DNA from 3 places in the Cellvibrio sp. PSBB006 genome. Region 2 is predicted to be linked to each of the others. Evidence: predicted binding sites of a transcription regulator. Region 2 holds the regulator's gene; each other region holds the start of a gene.
What was found. The regulator PhoB, encoded in region 2, activates phosphate uptake and scavenging genes when phosphate is short. The targets are predictions, from matches to a motif close to TGTCATAAANNTGTAACA.

Region 1 (6,221 bases), 2.1 Mb from region 2:
ACTTGTTGTCGGTGACAAATTCGCAAACTATGTTAAAGGCAAAGATGCCGTGACCTTATCACAATTACGGGGTCTGCTGAGTCTTTCCATACCGCTGCCTAATCAGGGCGTGACACTTCTGGTCCCTGGGCAAGGGCTGGGTGATGAAAGTGTTGCAGAGTTATTGAAGGAAGCTGCTGCATCACCGAACCTCGCGTTCTTTGATTTCAGCTTATGGCATAACCTGCCGAAGCGTGCCGGACGTGCGCTTAGTCACAAACACCATTCAGCGAATACCTTGATTTCCGAACCGCGTCAGCTAACGGCAGATCTTTTCGAATTACACATGATGATCGATGAGAATTGCGAGTTGATGAATGATCACCAAAGTGGTCAGCACGTGCAGGGAATGATTCTGATTGAAGCAGCGCGGCAAGCCATCGTCGCGGTCACAGAAGCTTACCTCCTGCCGAAAAATGGCATTGAGTATGCCTTTGTTTTAAATAATCTTTCTGTTAGTTACAGTCATTACACCTTTCCTGTCGGCGCTGTATTGCGGTGCAATATTCTTAATCAATCCATTGATAACCCCAAGCGTCTGAGCTTCGAGGCGGAAATTCTGGTAGAGCAGTGTGGACAGGCTGTATCCAAATTTATGCTATCAATTGGTGCAATGGAAAAGGTGCGCATCAGCAAAGGCGAGAATATGCAGGCGTTAAAGATGCAGTCCAATTACCTCGCTTATGTGGCTGCCAACATGCACGAGTTCGAAGAACCGGTTAAACAAGTTGAAAACCTGTGATGACGATTATCATCTCACTCGAATGGAGATTTCTTTATGAATGCTGCACTGAAAAACAAACCTGATAGTGTTGGTTATGCTTTTTTCGATGTTGACGATACATTGATTTCGGTTAAAAGCATGTTGAGTTTCCAGGATTTCTGGTACGAGCGGTTTAGTGAGCACCAAGCAAAAGAGCGTTACTACATGGACCTGCGTCAACACATGCATGAGAATGCATCCTGGGAAGTATTAAATCGGTTGTACTATCAGCACTTTGCTGGTCGCCGTGTGGCAGACGTTGAGCAATGTGGCGAAGCCTGGTTTACGCATATGGAAGAGAACCATCCCGATTTGTTCCACGCTGTGCCTTTGGCGGAGTTGAAGCGTCATCAGGATGAAGGAAGAGAGGTAGTATTTGTTTCCGGTTCTTTCCCGGCGATTTTGAAACCGGTTGCCCGGGTAACAAGCGTTAAACACATTCTTTCCACGTTAATGGAAGTGGAGAATGAATGCTACACGGGGCGTATTCTCACTCCCCAAACGATTGGTGCTGGCAAAGCGGAAGCAATAAAAATATTTTTGGCGTCGGTGAATGGTGTAGCAGAACATTGTTATGCATACGGCGATGATATTTCAGATTTACCTATGTTACAAAGCGTCGGAAAACCGACCGTCGTGAGAGGCGGAAGAGGTTTGGAACAGCGGGCGCAAGAGCTTGGATGGCGAATTATATCGCCAGTATGACGATCAACAGAATTCTATAAATAATCTAATGGGCTGCATCTCCATTGCTAAAACTCCTGCTCAGGCAGGAGTTTTTTAATGCAGGGGATTTTCACTGGGCGCTTCCCAGGGCGTGTTTATTTTTTCGCGTAAGTCTTTCAGTGGGCCAGGGTAGCTGAAGAAATAGCCCTGCGCGTGATCACAACCTTGCTTCTGCAACAATTGCCGTTGCTGATCATTCTCTATTCCTTCTGCGACAATCTCCATATCCAAACCATGAGCCATGGTAATAATGGTATCCACCAAGCGATGGGTATTGGGGTCCTCACAGATCTGGCTGACAAAACCACGATCAATTTTCAGGGTTTTAAAGGGGAATTTTTGCAGATACGCTAGTGAGGAATAGCCGGTTCCAAAATCATCAATTGAGAGACGCACACCCAAATCACACAGCGCAGTGATATTAATCTGGGTTTGCGGGTCGTTTTGCATGATGACCCTTTCTGTCACCTCCAACTCCAATTGCGTGGGCGACAAGTTATTAATAAACAATTGATGCGCAACAAAGTTGGCGTAATCCGGAATCTGCAATTGTTTGGGGGATACATTCAGTGAGAGGCGCAACGCACGTTTCGACTCGTGAACCAGTTTGGCTGCGTCGGCACAGGCGGTTGCCATAACCCATTTATCGATTTCCTGGATAATGCCAATATCTTCCGCCATGGGAATGAAATTCACCGGCATCAATAAGCTGCCATCGGGTTGACGCCAGCGCACCAAAGCTTCAAAACCAATCATCATGTTGGTATTGATGTCATAAATGGGTTGGTAATGCAGTTCGAGCTCTTCCAGCGCGATGGCCTGGCGTAAACGCACCTCAAGTTCAAGACGCTGCATCAACTGGGTGTTGATATCCTCGGTAAAAAAATGGTACCGATTGCGCCCGAGTTCTTTCGCTTTGTACATAGCCAGGTCGGCATTGCGCTGGATCAAATTCGCGCTGCGTCCATCTTTGGGTGATAGAGCAATACCGATACTGGCGGTGACAAAATATTCTTTTCCACCAATGAAGAATGGTTGAGCAAAGGCGGCGATAATTTTTTCCGCGACTTTTTCGGCTTCTTTCGGTGTACTGATATCGGGCAGGATGATAATAAATTCGTCCCCGCCCATGCGCGCGAGGATATCGCCATTGCGAATACAACCACTGAGACGGCCAGCTGACTCTCTCAGCACATCGTCCCCGCAGCTATGACCGAGGCTGTCATTAACATTTTTGAAGCGGTCCAGGTCAATACACATCATCGCGGTCTGGCGGTGATTACGGGCCGAGCTTTCCAGAGCGACGTTCAAATGTTCCAACATCAACACGCGATTGGCCAGGCCGGTCAGGTCATCGTAATGCGCCTGACGTAACAGCCGTTCTTCATAGCTGCGGCGCACCGTAATATCTTCTTTGATAATGACAAAGTGGGTTAGGTCGCCGGTTTCATTGCGCAGTGGCGACAGGCTGACAAATTCCCAGAATACCTGCCCATCGCGGCGGATACTGCAAAACTCACCGCGCCACTCCTGCGCGTTGCTGATGCTGTGGCGCATGGCAGCCATAGCATCTGCACTGGTTTGATTTAATAAAGTAAAGCCGAGATCACGTCCAATCGCTTCATTGGAGGCGTAGCCGGTGATCTGTTCATATTTGGGGTTGACGTATTCGATCTGGCCATCGGGGTTGGTAATCAGCACAGAGACGGGACTTTGTTGAACAGCGCTGGACAGTATGCGCACTCGTTCTTCAGCAAGCCGTCGCTGCCGGCGCACCTCAGCCTCCCGAATCTCCCGCTCAATGGCCGGAACCAGACGGGCAAGGGCTTCTTTATTCATGAAATCGTGGGCGCCCTGTTTGAGTAGGCTGACAGTATCTTCTGCGTCTACGGCACCGGAGGTAATAATGAAGGGGATATCCTGGCCGCTTTCCTTGAGTGTCTGCAAAGCGGCTTCCGCGCTGAAACGAGGCATACTGTAATCACACAGTATGACGTCCCACTCTGCCTTGGTAAGGGCATCGAGCATGGAGTGGCGTGTTTCAACACGCTCGGTATGAGGGATAAAACCACCACGAGCGAGTTCGGCGGTAGTTAACTCCGCATCCGCTTCGGAGTCTTCGATGAATAATACATTAAGCGACTTGCCCATTAATCCTATCCACTTGTTCTGCAAACTTGCTCTTCAATTCTTATTTGCTAACTGAGTCCCGGTATCTCTGGGTGCAACCGTGCGACCTCTGCCTCACCGCACAGGCGGCGCATCAAGCAACTAATCACTGTGAACGGAGATGAATGCGTCCCTATAAAGCTGCTTCACTTTACGGGGACAGCATTTAAAAATCCAGCACTTAACTGAAAAACTCGTGAAAAATGATGGACTTATTTGCTTCCCGTCAATTGAGCAGCGGGTTTGTACCTACCGGTTAACAAAGGCATGACCGGCGCATGTTTCTATTTTTATTCCCGAGCTTAAGACGGCTTTTCTATGGAGCATAGCAGTAGATGATTTCTTATGCCGTTTTTTGCGACGCGGTGTTGAATTTTGGCGCAAAAATCAACGTATTGATGATTGCTAGCAGTGCTTTGCCTATATAGTTGCCCAGCAATTACGCGTAATTTTGGTAATTGCATTTCATTGTAGGTTTTTGGCCATTGAAAAAAGAATCAACGATGTGTAAAAAGGCGGTGGCATTTTGCATGTCATTATTTCGCAATAAATTTTTAATGCGATAGTAATCGTTTGGTAACGCAGAAATTGAATCTTTTATTAAAAAGACTCATGGCGTAATTGATCTTGCTCGTTAACGCGCTGCAAACAGATTGCGCCTTCTCGGTCCAACTCCAAGGATCAGAATATTCCAAAAATAATGTCAGGGGACATTCCATGAAAAAAGCATTATTACCTGCTGCTATTGCAGCGTTTCTCCCGTTGAGTGCTATGGCTGATGTGACCGTCTATGGTAAAGCGAATGTTTCGCTGCAGAACGCAGACGAAGGCGGGGACTCAAAAATCGAGCTGGTCAGTAACGCGTCGCGTATTGGCATCAAAGGCGATGAAGTGATTTCTGATGGCCTTAAAGTGATTTATCAATTTGAGTACCAGACCGAAATGGATGATGGTGTGGGTGGCAATGGCCAAACCTTTGGTCAGCGTAATATTTTTGTCGGTTTGCAAGGTAAAGCCGGTACTATCATGGGCGGGAATTTCGACACGCCTTTGAAAGCGGTTCAGGAGAAAGTAGATCTGTTTAACGATCTTGAAGGCGATCTTGCGCACATTTTCAATGGTGAAACACGAGCCAGCAATATTGTGCAATACGTTACCCCGGGTTCTTTTGGTCCTTTCACTGCGACAGTGGCTTATATTACAAAAGAAGATGATGACATTGATGACGGTGTCTCCGCATCGTTAGGCTATAGCACATCTAATTTATATCTTGGTGTTGCTATGGACCAGGATGTACAGGCAGAAGGTATTGATATTGTCCGTGCAGTTGGTCGTGTTAATCTTGGCCCGGTGCAACTGGGTGCGATGTTTGAAAGCACAGATGTCGACGGTATTGATGACAGTGATGGCTTCCTGGTTTCAGCATTGTGGAGTGTGACTGATGCGTGGGCATTAAAAGCCCAGTATGGCGAGTCAGATCTTAAATTGTCTCCGGCTGCATTAGACGGCGAAAGTGCCAGTGTGGGTGTCGACTACAAGCTATCTAAAAGTGCGACTCTTTACGGGTACTACACCGCGATTGAGAATCAGGATGTACTGGAAGTTGCTCAGCGCGATGATGATTACCTCGGTATTGGTTTAGATTTGAAATTCTAATACTGAAGTTGCACTGACGGCGTCAACATAAAGGGTGCATATGCACCCTTTTTAGTAGGTAAAAATTATTGGAAGTCCAGATGAAAAGGTTATTGGTTGTATTGCTTTGTATGGGTGGTGTGAACCTGGCAAGTGCCGAAGAATGCGAGCCAGCGGTAGATGCGGCGGAATCATTGAACGTGAATGCATCCGATGACTGTGATTATAAGGATACTGGTTTGAATGGAGCTGTACATCGTTGGTTTAAGCGAGAGATATCTTCTTCATCTGCATCAAGTTCGCAATCCATAGCAGGCAATACGCGAGCCTCAATAAAAATGTCTCCACCCGTGAAAGATGCAGAATCCCTTGCGACGGCGCGCTACACATTGTTGTCAACAATCAGTCAGGAGTGTATGCAAGGATTTCGGATTACTGATGAGCTATTTCTCCCTGTTGAGGATAAGTTGACCATCAGGTTGCTTTATGAATGTCTCTAGCTGACTTTTCTTTTTAATATCCTTTTAAACATCGTTCGCTAAATTGCTTATGGTGCATGGCGCTGTTGTCGTCATCAAGGCCTTTCGGTAAAGTGGTACCCTTATCTCAGGGCGCGCCTTCACGGTGTTGATGGCACGATGGTTCAATGGAATGGGAACCATCAATCAGCCTCACACTCTGTTTGTTGTCCCCGATGTTGATTTTCCAGCCCTAGTGCTCAACTTCACATGAGACCCAACTGTGAGACAAATTAATTACGTTACCCGCAAATCCGTTGCGTTCGCTGGCTTGCTGGCCATGGCGACTCTAAGCCTACCCGGTTATGCCCAGGAAGAGGCGGACCCCTGGCAAGGTTTTAATCGCGCCATGTTTGCTTTTAATGATGTGA
Region 2 (6,221 bases):
GGCATTTTGTTATCCCTTTATGAAGCGCTTCACTCACCTGCCGCAAGTGGTTTTGGGGGCTGCCTTTGCCTGGGCGATTCCCATGGCCTTTGCCGCCCAGAGCGGTTCCCTGGGCGCGGAAGTCTGGTTGCTTTACACCGCTGTGGTGCTGTGGACCGTGGTCTACGATACCTTTTATGCCATGGTGGACCGCGACGATGACCTGCGCATCGGCGTCAAATCCACAGCCATCCTGTTTGGCGAGCACGACCGGCTTATGACCGGCGTATTGCAAGCGCTTACGCTGTACGCCTTGTTGATGGTTGGCTCGCGTTTTGAGTTGGGTACTTACTATTACGTCAGTCTGGGCGTGGCAGCCTTGCTGTTCGCCTACCAGCAATACCTGATCCGATTCCGTCAACGGGATGCCTGCTTCAAGGCGTTTATGAACAACAATTGGGTGGGTTTCGCCATCTTTATCGGGGTAGTGGCAGACAAATTCTGAAAATGTCCCTGTGCTGCTGGTGCCAAGCGGAATCCTGTGCTGTCATAAAGTTGTAACACATGGCTTATTTAATACGCTTGCAACAATTGCTTCTCAGCCATCAGCGGGTAACAGGTAGGAATTATGAGTGGGCGTAAAATCTTGATCGTCGATGACGAATCAGCCATCCGCGACATGTTGCGTGTCGCATTGGAGATGGCCGAATATCAGTGTATCGAAGCCAGCAATGCACAGGACGCTCATGCGTTGATTGTGGATGAAAAGCCTGACCTGATACTGCTGGACTGGATGATGCCTGGCACCAGCGGCATTGAGCTGGCGCGTCGCCTCAAGCGCGACGATGTGACCGCCGACATCCCTATTATCATGCTGACCGCCAAGGGCGAAGAAGATAACAAGATTCAGGGACTGGAAGTGGGTGCTGACGATTACATCACCAAGCCCTTCTCTCCCCGCGAACTGGTCGCCCGCCTTAAGGCGGTGCTGCGCCGTGCGGACCCGCAAGTCAATGGTCACCCCATCACTGTCCAGGGCTTGTGCCTCGACCCTGCCAGTCACCGGGTTACCATCAATAACCAGGCGGTCGACATGGGACCGACGGAATATCGCCTGTTGGAATTTTTCCTCACTCACCAGGAAAGAGCCTATACTCGCAGCCAATTGTTGGACCACGTGTGGGGCGGCAACGTCTATGTGGAAGAGCGTACGGTAGATGTGCATATCCGCCGCTTGCGCAAAGCCCTGACCGTCGACAGCCACGAAAACCTGGTCCAGACTGTGCGCGGTACCGGTTATCGTTTCTCCACCAAGGCCGACGCATAATTCAAACCGGTTAAAAACGCACAGACGTTTTAAACAATGCCGGCGGGCAGAGATTTTTTAATTCAATCGCGAAGAAAAGTCATATTTGCACGCGATAGTATTAAAAATATTCTGCTGTTGATGATTGTGAAAGAGGCTCATTATTTTGCTGCAAGGTTTTAGCGCCGAACTCAAGCGCCTGTCGATCTTCGTCGCGATCTGTCTGTTATTGGGCTGGTTGACCGGCCACTTGCTGCTGGTATTGGATATTGGTGTTCTGGCGTATCTTGTCTACATGTTGTGGCAGATGTCGCGACTCAATCGCTGGCTGTTGCGCAAGAACGATGAAGAACCCCCCGAAGCCGCCGGCATCTGGGGCGACGTGTTCGACAATATCTATCATCTGCAACGCCACCAGCGTCAGGAAAAAGAAAACCTGCAAGCGGTAATCAATCGCGTGCAGGAAATTACTTCGGCATTAAAAGACGGCGTGATCCTGCTGGACTGGCGCGGTCATCTGGACTTTTGGAACCCGGCGGCACAGCGCTTGTTGGGTTTTCACACCAAAGACCAGGGCCTTTCGGTTATTAATTTTATTCGCCATCCGCGCTTTGTCAGTTATTTTGAAGAAGGAAATTACAGCGAGCCGCTGGAATTACCCTCACCGCGTTTTTCATCCAAACAGCTGCAATTTCAAATCACCCGCTTTGGAAAAAATGAACGTTTGATTCTGGTGCGTGACATTACCCAGATCCACAATCTGGAACAGATGCGTCAGGATTTTATCGCCAACGTCTCCCATGAATTACGCACGCCCTTGACCGTGATCAGCGGTTACCTGGAAACCCTGGCCGACAACAACAACCTGGGGCCGACCTGGCAAAAGCCTTTACAGCAAATGCAACAGCAGACACAACGCATGGCGTTGCTGATCAACGACCTGCTGGTGTTATCAAAACTGGAAACCACGGAAGTCGGTCACAACCAGAAACTGATTCCGCTCGACCCGTTATTGCATTCCATTCGTAACGAAGCAATGGCATTAAGCGGTGACAAGGAGCAAGAGATCACCTTGAGTTGCGATGGCAATATTCAATTGCTGGGGAATGAAAAGGAATTGCACAGCGCCTTCTCCAATCTGGTGGTTAACGCTGTGAAATACACACCGGCCAAAGGCAAGATCGCCATGCGTTTGTGGAAAGATAAACAGAATTGTTATTTCGCGGTGAGTGACAATGGTCCGGGTATTGAAAACAAACATATTCCCCGATTGACTGAGCGTTTCTATCGCGTAGACGCCAGCCGCAACAGCAGCACTGGTGGAACCGGTTTGGGGCTGGCGATTGTTAAACACGTGTTGTTGCGTCACGACGCGGAGTTAAAAATTACCAGTGAAGTTGGGAAAGGCAGTGTCTTCACTTGTGTGTTTCCTCTCCATTGAGATTTTTGTCGGGTTAGCGCAGCATAATCCGATATCAATCGTTTCTATTGGGAAAAAATACGCTGCGCAACCAATTCAACCAACCATTGTTAGCCAACATATAACGATCCAACTCATCCTGATTGCGGTAATAATGCTGCGCATCGCGAAACATCAATTCCCGTTTTAGCATGCGTCGCTGCGGATTAATTTTTTTTATCACCCGCGCCGGATTTCCTGCTGCTACGACATTCGCTGGAATATCTTTGGTCACCACTGAACCCGCACCGATCACACTGTTTTCGCCGATGGTCACACCTTTCAGCACTATCACGCCTTCACCGAGCCACACATTATCTTCCAATACGACCGGTTTGGTGCAACGAAACGGACGGATGCGATTGTACACATGGTGCCAATCGCTATCGCTCACATACACATTGGCCGCCAGCATACAGTTATCGCCGATGTGTACTGATCGCGCAGCAGAAATACGCACGCCCGGTGAAATCAAACAATAATTTCCGATAGTAATTTCACCCTGCCCTTGTTTGCCCGACCAGGTGGTCAAGCGAATTTTATTATCGGTGGCCGCAATAATATGCGCATGATCGCCAATGCGAATTTTGCGCCCGAACAATTCCAGGTGACGGGGGTGCGCAATCTCGACATACTTTCCCGCCGCATCAAATTGCGGGCGAATAAAATGCTCAACGTACCAACGATTGCATAACGTGGTAATCCGTTTGATCCAGTAAGGTTTGGTGTTGCGACGCACAGGGTAGTCTCGTGGTGTTGGCAATCTTCGCACCGGGGCAACGCAGATAGAACGGCGTCGAGCTGTTAGAATGCCGGGCAATGTAATTAAGGAACGCAGTTATGCCCGTCACTTTGCCCATAGATATTGACAGCGTCAAAGGTTTTCTCGCCGCCGAAGAAGGCGAGGCGTTATATGAACACGTGCTTGAAGCCGGCAAGCTCGGGCCGTGTCTGGAAGTCGGCAGCTATTGCGGAAAATCCAGTGTATATCTTGGCGCAGCCTGCAAAGCAATCGATACGGTGTTATATGCGGTAGATCATCATCGCGGTTCGGAGGAACATCAGCGCGGCGAGGAATATCACGATGCTGAGCTCTACGATGTGAAATTTGAAATGATGGACAGTTTCCCCACGTTTCGTCACACCTTGATGCGTGCTGGCTTGCTCGATACGGTCGTACCCATCGTTGCGCCATCGCAACTCGCCGCCCGCCAATGGGCAACACCCTTGGGCATGGTATTCATCGATGGTGGTCACAGTATGGATGCCGCATTAACGGATTACCGCTGTTGGGCTGGTCATGTGGTGCAAGGTGGCCTTCTGGCGATTCACGATATCTTCCCCGATCCCGCCGATGGCGGACGCCCGCCCTACGAAATCTGGAAACTGGCGCAAGCCTCCGGTTTATTCAAAGCTTTGCCACTGGTGAAAAGCCTGGGCCTGCTACGCCGACTCTAAAGTCTCAAACCGTTACCCGTTACTGGTTTCTTCCTTAACCCCTCCTGCATAATCACCCCACGCGGCGGTCCTCGCTTTACCGTGGCGTAAAAATAATCTGAGAGACATAACAATAACCTACAGGTACTTGTATGAAACGTTTACATCAACCCATGGTGCGCGGTCTGCTGCTTGCAGGCTTGGCGCTCGGTATCAACAGTTTTTCCCATGCGCAAAACCTCGGTAGCAATCTGGCCCTCACCGGTCCGGGAGCGGGCGCTGATGGCTCCGGTTTTAACAACACCAAGACAGTGCGCGACGGTAATATCAATACCGCGTCGCAGGCCGGCGGTACGAGCAATCAGCGCGTGTCGGTTAAATGGAACAGCGCACAAACCTTTAATACGGTTATCTTGCGCGAAGCGGGTAATCGGATTACGAGTTGGCAGTTGCGCAATCATGAAACCGATGAGGTGTTGTCTTCCGGTAACGCCATAGGCGCAAACCTGGTCGTTAATCTCGATACGGTAAGCATGAAAAAAATCAGTTTATTTGTGGATGCCAGTGCGGCGCCTGCGATTGCAGAGTTTGGAGTGTATAACGCAACGGGCGGTGCACAATCGAGCCCAGCGTCGAGTGCCGCATCGAGCGTTATAAGTTCTATGCCGGCATCATCCAGTGCGCCGCCCTCCAGCGCTTCGTCGATAGTGTCCTCCTCTGTTCCTCCAGTCTCTTCATCAAGTGCCAGCAGTGCGCCTGCGGTAGCGACAACCTACGAGGCGGAAGAGGGCGTGATCACCAGCGGTGCGGTGGAATTTAATCACAGCGGCTACACCGGTTCCGGTTTTGTTAATTACGATAACCAGGTGGGCAGTGCACTTGAGTGGACGATCTATCAGGCAAGCGCAGGCAGCGCGACGCTGACCTTTCGTTTCGCCAATGGCACAACGGCAGATCGCGCCATGAATATTGTGGTGAACGATGCGTCGGCAAACAGCAACTTGTCTTTCCCTGGAACCGGTGCCTGGAATAGTTGGACCACCAGAAGCATCAATGTCAATTTACAAGCTGGCACCAACAGAATTCGCACCGTGGCGACCACCAGTAACGGCGGTCCTAATATGGATCACCTGGTGGTAACTGGCGCTGGCAGTAGCAGCGTGTCGAGCAATTCAAGTAGCAGCGTGCCCAGCGGCGAAGTGCTCGCCTTTCCCGGTGCAGTTGGTTTCGGCCGTCTTGCCACGGGCGGTCGCGGTGGTGATGTGTATATCGTTACCAACCTTAACGACAGCGGTGCCGGTTCATTGCGCGAAGCGATTAATTCGGCGAGCGCTCCGCGCACTATTGTGTTTGCGGTGTCGGGCAACATCATGCTGCAATCCAAGCTCGATATTAAGCGTCCGAACCTCACGCTTGCAGGACAAACAGCACCGGGCGACGGCATTACGGTTGCGGGTTATCCCGTTACGGTTAATGCCGATAACATCATCATTCGCTACATGCGTTTCCGTTGCGGTGATTTCAATGCGTTAGCAGAAAACGGCAAACCGTCAAAAGGTAATGGCAACTTAAAAGGTAGCACGGCGGGTGCGCTGGATGTATTGGAAGCAAACAATGTCATCATTGATCATGTATCCACATCCTGGGCTATCGATGAAACCTTGTCAGTCACTTATTCAAACTATGTCACCGTGCAACATTCCATCGTGTCAGAAAGTTTGAATGATTCCTATCACGATAAAGGTAATCACGGATTCGGTTCCCTGATTCGCGGTAATGGTGAGGGTGGCAGTACGTTTTATCGCAATCTTTATTCACACCACGATATGCGCAACCCCGGTGCCGGCAGCAACCAGACGACACCGTCTATTAAAGGTCAACTGGATTTTGTTAATAATGTTGTATACGGCTGGGGCACACGTTCCGGTGAAGCCATCGGCGGCTCATCGGGCGGTGTGGTTGAAATCAATTACGTCAATAATTATGTCATCGCCAATAACGATTCGCGCAACGCCAACTCGGTGTGGGATGAAGTTAAAA
Region 3 (6,221 bases), 250 kb from region 2:
GAGCTTAAGAAAAAAGACCTTTAAAAAAGAAGAAAAACAAAATCGACAGGCCGGCGCCGGCAGGCAGAGTAATAATCCAGGACATAAAGATGCTGCCGATGACGCCGAGGTTAAGCGCGCCGATACCGCGTGCCAGCCCAACCCCCAGAACTGCGCCGACCAGAGTATGGGTCGTGGATACCGGCAGGCCGGTACCGGACGCCACGACCACAGTAGCGGCGGCGGCCATTTCTGCCGCAAAACCACGGCTGGGTGTGAGTTCGGTGATCTTTTTGCCAATGGTGGCGATGACCTTCCAGCCATAGGTGGCAAGGCCCACGACGATTCCAATACCGCCTAGCAGCAAAACCCAGGGCGCCACCGGCGAGCTGGAGGTTACAGAGTTGGATTTAATGGTATTGATTACTGCCGCCATGGGGCCGACGGCATTGGCAACGTCGTTGGAGCCGTGGGCAAAAGCCATGGAGCAGGCCGTAAAGATCATCAGGATAGCGAACACGCGCTCGACGCTGGAGAAACGATTTTTAGCATCGGCGGCCATATCCTGATTGACGCGGCTGAGGAAGAAAACCCCGATGATTGTAACCAGGACAGCAATGCCTACCGCGATCAGGGTGCTCTCACCAAAACTGAAATTGATGCCGTAATCCTTGAGGACATGCTTCAACCCCTTAAGAATGGTCACCATGGAAATCAGGAAGCCCACAGCGAACATGTAGAAAGGTATGTAGCGCTTGGCATTGGCAAAGGGGTCTTCGGTATCAAGGATCAGGTGTTGTACAGAGCGGAAAATCCAGAAGGCAATAAATCCTGCCACTACCGGCGAGACGACCCAACTGGAAACAATGGAGGTGACGGAGCTCCAGTCCACTGCATCAACAGAAATGCCTACCGCTGCGAAGCCGATGATCGCGCCCACGATGGAGTGGGTAGTAGAAACCGGCCAGCCGAGAATACTGGCAATTAATAACCAGACACCGGCAGCCAGCAGTGCGGACAACATGCCATACACCAGTAACTCCGGGGTGGCGCTCATCAGTGCGGGGTCGACAATACCGCTACGGATAGTGGCGGTGACTTCGCCGCCTGCGAGATAGGCGCCCAGGAACTCGAAGATCATGGCGATCACGATCGCCTGACGCATGGTCAGGGCGCGGGAGCCGACGGACGTACCCATGGCGTTGGCTACATCATTGGCCCCGATGCCCCAAGCCATGAAGACGCCGAAGATGCAGGCAAGAATAAGCAAGATGTGGCCGTATTCAGCAATCACGGTCATGATGTGTATTCCTCAGAGATGAAAATCGACGGCTAGCGCGCCAACAGCAGTTGTAAACGGCCACCGACATCGTGGGCGCGGTTAGAGAGGTCGCCAATCCAGTCGATCACGCTGTAGAGGAACATCACATCGATAGGCGGCAATTCAGCTTCCAGGCGAAAGAGCGATGAGCGCATGGAGATTTCCAGTTCGTCCGCTTTTTCTTCGAGCTTGTCCAGCTCCTGAATCATCCTTTCTACAACCGCCAGCTCCCGGCCGCTGAAGCCGGTTTCCAGCAATTCATCCAGCTCGTTGATCGCGGTCAATGCTTGCTCTGCGGTGCGCACACCGGATTGCACAAACTCCAGGGTTTGCGTGTGCATGTTGGCCGGGATAGTCATCTTGCGGCCGAGCATGATGCCCGCAATATCCTTGGCGCGGTTGGCGATGCGGTCTTGCATGGTGAGCAGTTCAAGCAGGTCGGTACGGGGAACGGGAAGGAAGAGACTTTTGGGGAGGTGCAGGCGCAGTTGCTGTTTTATGTCATCGGCCTGGTGTTCAAACTCGGTGATGCGTTTTTGCACCTCCTCGGCTTTGGCCCAATCGTTGGCTATCACCGCTTCGAAGAAGTGAATCAACTCCGCGGCGGCCTTTACCGCAACAGCCATATGCTCTTGCATGGGTTTGATCGGCGAACGGCCAAAGAGGTTGGAAAACGGATTAGCAATGGGCATATCGGTAGTCCCCTTGAAATAAGCGCCTTAAAGCGGTGCACCCGTAAAAATGTGTGCGCAGTATAAAAACATCGGCTGGCCAGGTCACGCAGGATTTTTACAAATTTATGACGGTCGCTGGCTGTTTTTTGTGCCCGAGTCTGCTAAAGCCGGGATGGGCGGTGTTTCCCCCGAACAAGAGCAGCTACAATCCACAGAGCAGGAATTCATTAAATAAATCCATGCTCCGTGCAGACTCGTTGACATTACGCCCTTAATACAGGAATTGCCTCCCCATGAACCATGCTGCGGTTTTTGAAGGTGTGCTTGATTTGCGCCGCCTGGTCACAGACCTGGTGGCGGATGGCCGCCTGAAGCAGACAGATGCCAATATGCTGTTGGGTGCCACCCGCTCCCGCGAACAGGCCATGATGCACCCCCTCGGCTACATTGCCAGCCAGAATTTTGATGATCTCACGCGCCCGACCAAAACCCTCAATGGCGATGCCTTGACAGATTGGTTGGCCGAAAAAGCGAAGATGCCGGTCGTGCACATAGATCCGCTCAAGATTGATGTGCCCAAGGTGACCGAGGTCATGTCCTACGCCTTTGCCAAACGTCACGGCATTCTGTGTGTTCAGGTTACCCAGGATCACGTCATCATCGCTTGCACCCAGCCGTTTATTACCGGTTGGGAGCCGCAAATTGAGCATGTCGCACGCAAAACGGTAAAGCGCGTTCTGGCTAATCCCGTGGATATCGAGCGTCATACGGTAGAGTTTTATACCCTGGCCCGGTCAGTTAACCGCGCTAGCGGCGGCCCGACGGCGTCGGCCGTCACTAACTTTGAACAACTGGTAGATTTGGGTACAGCGACCGACCCGGATGCCAATGACCAGCACATTGTGAAGATCGTGGACTGGTTGCTGCAATACGCCTACGACCAGCGGGCCAGTGATATCCATATCGAACCGCGCCGCGAAGTGGGGCGCATCCGGTTTCGTATCGACGGCGTGCTGCACAATGTCTACGAGTTGCCGATTAATGTGGCCACAGCGGTAACCAGTCGCTTTAAGGTATTGGCGCGGATGAATATTGCCGAGAAGCGCAAGCCGCAAGATGGCCGCATCAAAACGCGCCGCACCGATGAAAGCGAAGTGGAGTTGCGGATGTCCACGCTACCCACAGCCTTTGGTGAAAAACTGGTCATGCGGATCTTCGACCCGGACGTGCTGCTGCGCAGCTTCACCGACCTCGGCCTGGTGGGTGAAGACTACAATCGCTGGCGGGCCATGCTCGATCGTCCCAACGGCATTGTACTGGTGACCGGCCCCACGGGTTCCGGTAAGACCACCACGCTCTATTCGTCCTTGCGCCAGATTGCCACGCCGGAAGTGAATGTCAGCACAATTGAAGACCCTATCGAGATGGTGGAAGAGTCCTTCAACCAGACCCAGGTCCACCACAAGATCGGCCTCGACTTTGCCGCCGGTATCCGCAGCCTGATGCGGCAGGACCCGGACATTATCATGGTGGGCGAAATCCGCGATCTGGAAACGGCGCAGATGGCAGTGCAGGCCGCCCTGACCGGCCACCTTGTACTCTCCACAGTACACACTAACGACGCCCCTTCTACCGTAGCGCGGCTATTGGACCTGGGCATTCCCTCCTATTTAATCAACGCAACATTGCTGGGTGTTATGGCCCAGCGCCTCGTGCGTACCCTGTGTCCGCATTGCAAGGAAGAGGGTCAGATTACGGCAGATGATTGGCAGCAGTTGGTGGCACCCTGGAAGGTGAATGTGCCGCCGAAAATTTATCGTCCGGTGGGATGCCTGGAATGTCGCGATACCGGCTATCTGGGGCGGCAGGGGTTGTATGAAATTCTGCCGTTGTCGGAATCCATCAAGGAAAAAATTACCAGTGATTGCAATTTGCAGGAGTTGCGGCGGCAGGCGATGAAGGAGGGTATGCGCACCTTGCGATTGTCCGGTGCGCAAAAAGTAGCAGCGGGATTAACGACCGTTGAAGAGGTCATGCGTGTAGCGCCACCGCCGGAAAAGGCCTGAGATTAAAAGACCAGCTTCACACCCACAAACAGCAACATAGCCGCCAGCGCGGGGCGCAGGTAATGGTCGGCGACGCGATTGGCAAGATGGCTGCCGAGATAAATACCGGGCAGAGAGCCGATCAGCAGGTTGATCAGCAAGTGCCAATCCACATTACCGAGGCCCGCATGGCCGAGCCCTGCCACCAGTGTTAACGGCACGGCGTGCGCAATCTCCGTACCTACCAGCCGTACCGTCGGCAACAGCGGATATAACAGGAACAATGCAACAGTGCCCAGCGCGCCGGCGCCGATGGACGTAACTGTCACCACCGCTCCCAACAACAGCCCCGTTGCTACCGTGGCGATGATTTGCTGGCGAGGATTCATACGCGTTAGCCATACATCATTGCGGTGACTGTAATCCAGCAGCTTCTGCTTGAACACGATAGCCAGTGCAGTCAGCACCAGCGCATAACCCAGTGTGACTTTGATGAAGGCGTCCACACTGCTGGTATCAAAGCCACCATAGCGCAAGACGCCCAGTGTAATTAATGCGGCGGGCACACTGCCCAAGGCGAGCCATCCGGTCAGCCGCCAATCGATATTGCGTTTTTTGTGGTGCACATGAACACCGCCCGCTTTGGTGATGGCGGCGTAAAGCAAGTCGGTCCCCACAGCAGCTGTGGGGGTGATACCGAAATGTAAAAGGATTGGCGTCATCAATGAACCGCCACCGACACCGGTCAAGCCAACGATAAAGCCCACTATCAGGCCGGCGATAATAAAAGCGTATTGGAAATCCATAGAAACCTTGCACAGGAGGGCGACGAACAAGTGGAGCAGGCTATCAGCAAGGCCGGAATAATCAAAATAGAAAATAGTTAGCTTGCTAGAAGCAAATGGAATACAGCGAAGAGTTTATGCTATGGGGTGCACTTGCGCTTTTTCCAATCCTCACTATAGTCACGTTTAACGCGTTCCTTCGTTTGCTGACATTTATCTCACGGCGATAATAAAAATTTCCAGTGGCGGTAAACACAATCCCCGGGCATGATAAGTGCGGGCAACAAAGGATGTACCGACATAATAAAAGGTTTCATTGCGTTACCCATCCCTACAACAATCAAGAGGAATTACCATGGAATATTTTTTAGGTGCCTATAAAAAGTACGCAGATTTCACCGGCCGTGCGCGGCGCAAAGAATTTTGGATGTTTGTGCTCTTTTATTTCATCGCCTCCATCGTGCTGGGTATTGTTGATAGCATTATCGGTTTCCAGCTGTTGGGCTTGCTCTTCTCATTAGGTTCACTTATTCCGTCATTGGCCATTGGTGCGCGGCGCTTGCACGACACCGGGCGCAGCGGATGGTGGCAGTTACTGTATTTAATTCCGCTGATTGGTCTGATCATCATGATCGTGTTCCTGGTGCAGGACAGCCACCCGGATAATGAGTACGGTCCCAACCCCAAAGCCGTATAACGCCAAGAGCGCACTCATACCACGTAAAAAGCCGGCTCATCCAGCCGGCTTTTTTATTTCTATTCAAACTATCTATTGGCTCCCCTGATTTCCATCGCATCTGATTCGCGCGCGTCAAATCGCTCGTTTTGTTAAATATATCATATAAATATTAATATAAAGGTGTAGCCTTGGCGATGCAGTTGCCGGCGCTGTAAAGGCCGGCGTGAGAGTCTTTGTTCAATAACAATAACGGTGACCAATCATGAAACTATCCTCCCTGCTGGCGGCGGCCGGCATATATTTATTCAGTCAATTTTCGTTAGGTGACACCATCATCAAGGGTGCCGACATCGGTTGGCTTTCGGAGATGGAAGATAACGGCTATCAGTTTTATAACGATGCCGGCGTCCAACAGGATGTTTTGCAAACTCTCAAGCAACACGATATGAGCGCGGTGCGCTTGCGCGTGTGGGTGAATCCGCCCGGTGGCTATTACAACGGCCTGGATGACGTAATTGCCAAAGCCAACCGTGCCAAAGCGGCGGGCATGAAGGTCATGATCGATTTTCACTACAGCGATAGCTGGGCCGACCCCGGTCAACAAACCAAACCGGCGGCCTGGGTCAATCTCGACTTTCAATCGCTGATGGACACGCTCTGGGCGTACACCCGCAACAGTCTGATCACTCTGCGCGACGCCGGTATCACGCCGGATTGGGTGCAAGTGGGCAACGAAAC

Region 1: the regulator PhoB is predicted to act here: its motif matches at 4,229-4,246, upstream of CBR65_RS06480 (porin).
Region 3: the regulator PhoB is predicted to act here: its motif matches at 2,088-2,105, upstream of CBR65_RS16170 (TIGR00153 family protein).

What each region holds. Positions count from the first base shown of each region.
Region 1 is NZ_CP021382.1:1,556,796-1,563,016, reverse strand. It holds gene CBR65_RS06495 (AfsA-related hotdog domain-containing protein) at 1-781, shown strand, start outside; gene CBR65_RS06490 (HAD family phosphatase) at 818-1,507, shown strand; gene CBR65_RS06485 (bifunctional diguanylate cyclase/phosphodiesterase) at 1,583-3,679, opposite strand; gene CBR65_RS06480 (porin) at 4,415-5,353, shown strand; gene CBR65_RS06475 (hypothetical protein) at 5,434-5,832, shown strand; gene CBR65_RS06470 (VacJ family lipoprotein) at 6,074-6,221, shown strand, end outside.
Region 2 is NZ_CP021382.1:3,626,536-3,632,756, forward strand. It holds gene ubiA (4-hydroxybenzoate octaprenyltransferase) at 1-484, shown strand, start outside; gene phoB (phosphate regulon transcriptional regulator PhoB) at 608-1,306, shown strand; gene phoR (phosphate regulon sensor histidine kinase PhoR) at 1,452-2,726, shown strand; gene CBR65_RS15045 (DapH/DapD/GlmU-related protein) at 2,761-3,483, opposite strand; gene CBR65_RS15050 (class I SAM-dependent methyltransferase) at 3,585-4,202, shown strand; gene CBR65_RS15055 (carbohydrate-binding domain-containing protein) at 4,334-6,221, shown strand, end outside.
Region 3 is NZ_CP021382.1:3,873,342-3,879,562, forward strand. It holds gene CBR65_RS16165 (inorganic phosphate transporter) at 5-1,279, opposite strand; gene CBR65_RS16170 (TIGR00153 family protein) at 1,312-1,992, opposite strand; gene CBR65_RS16175 (GspE/PulE family protein) at 2,268-4,040, shown strand; gene CBR65_RS16180 (sulfite exporter TauE/SafE family protein) at 4,043-4,825, opposite strand; gene CBR65_RS16185 (DUF805 domain-containing protein) at 5,160-5,501, shown strand; gene CBR65_RS16190 (glycosyl hydrolase 53 family protein) at 5,746-6,221, shown strand, end outside.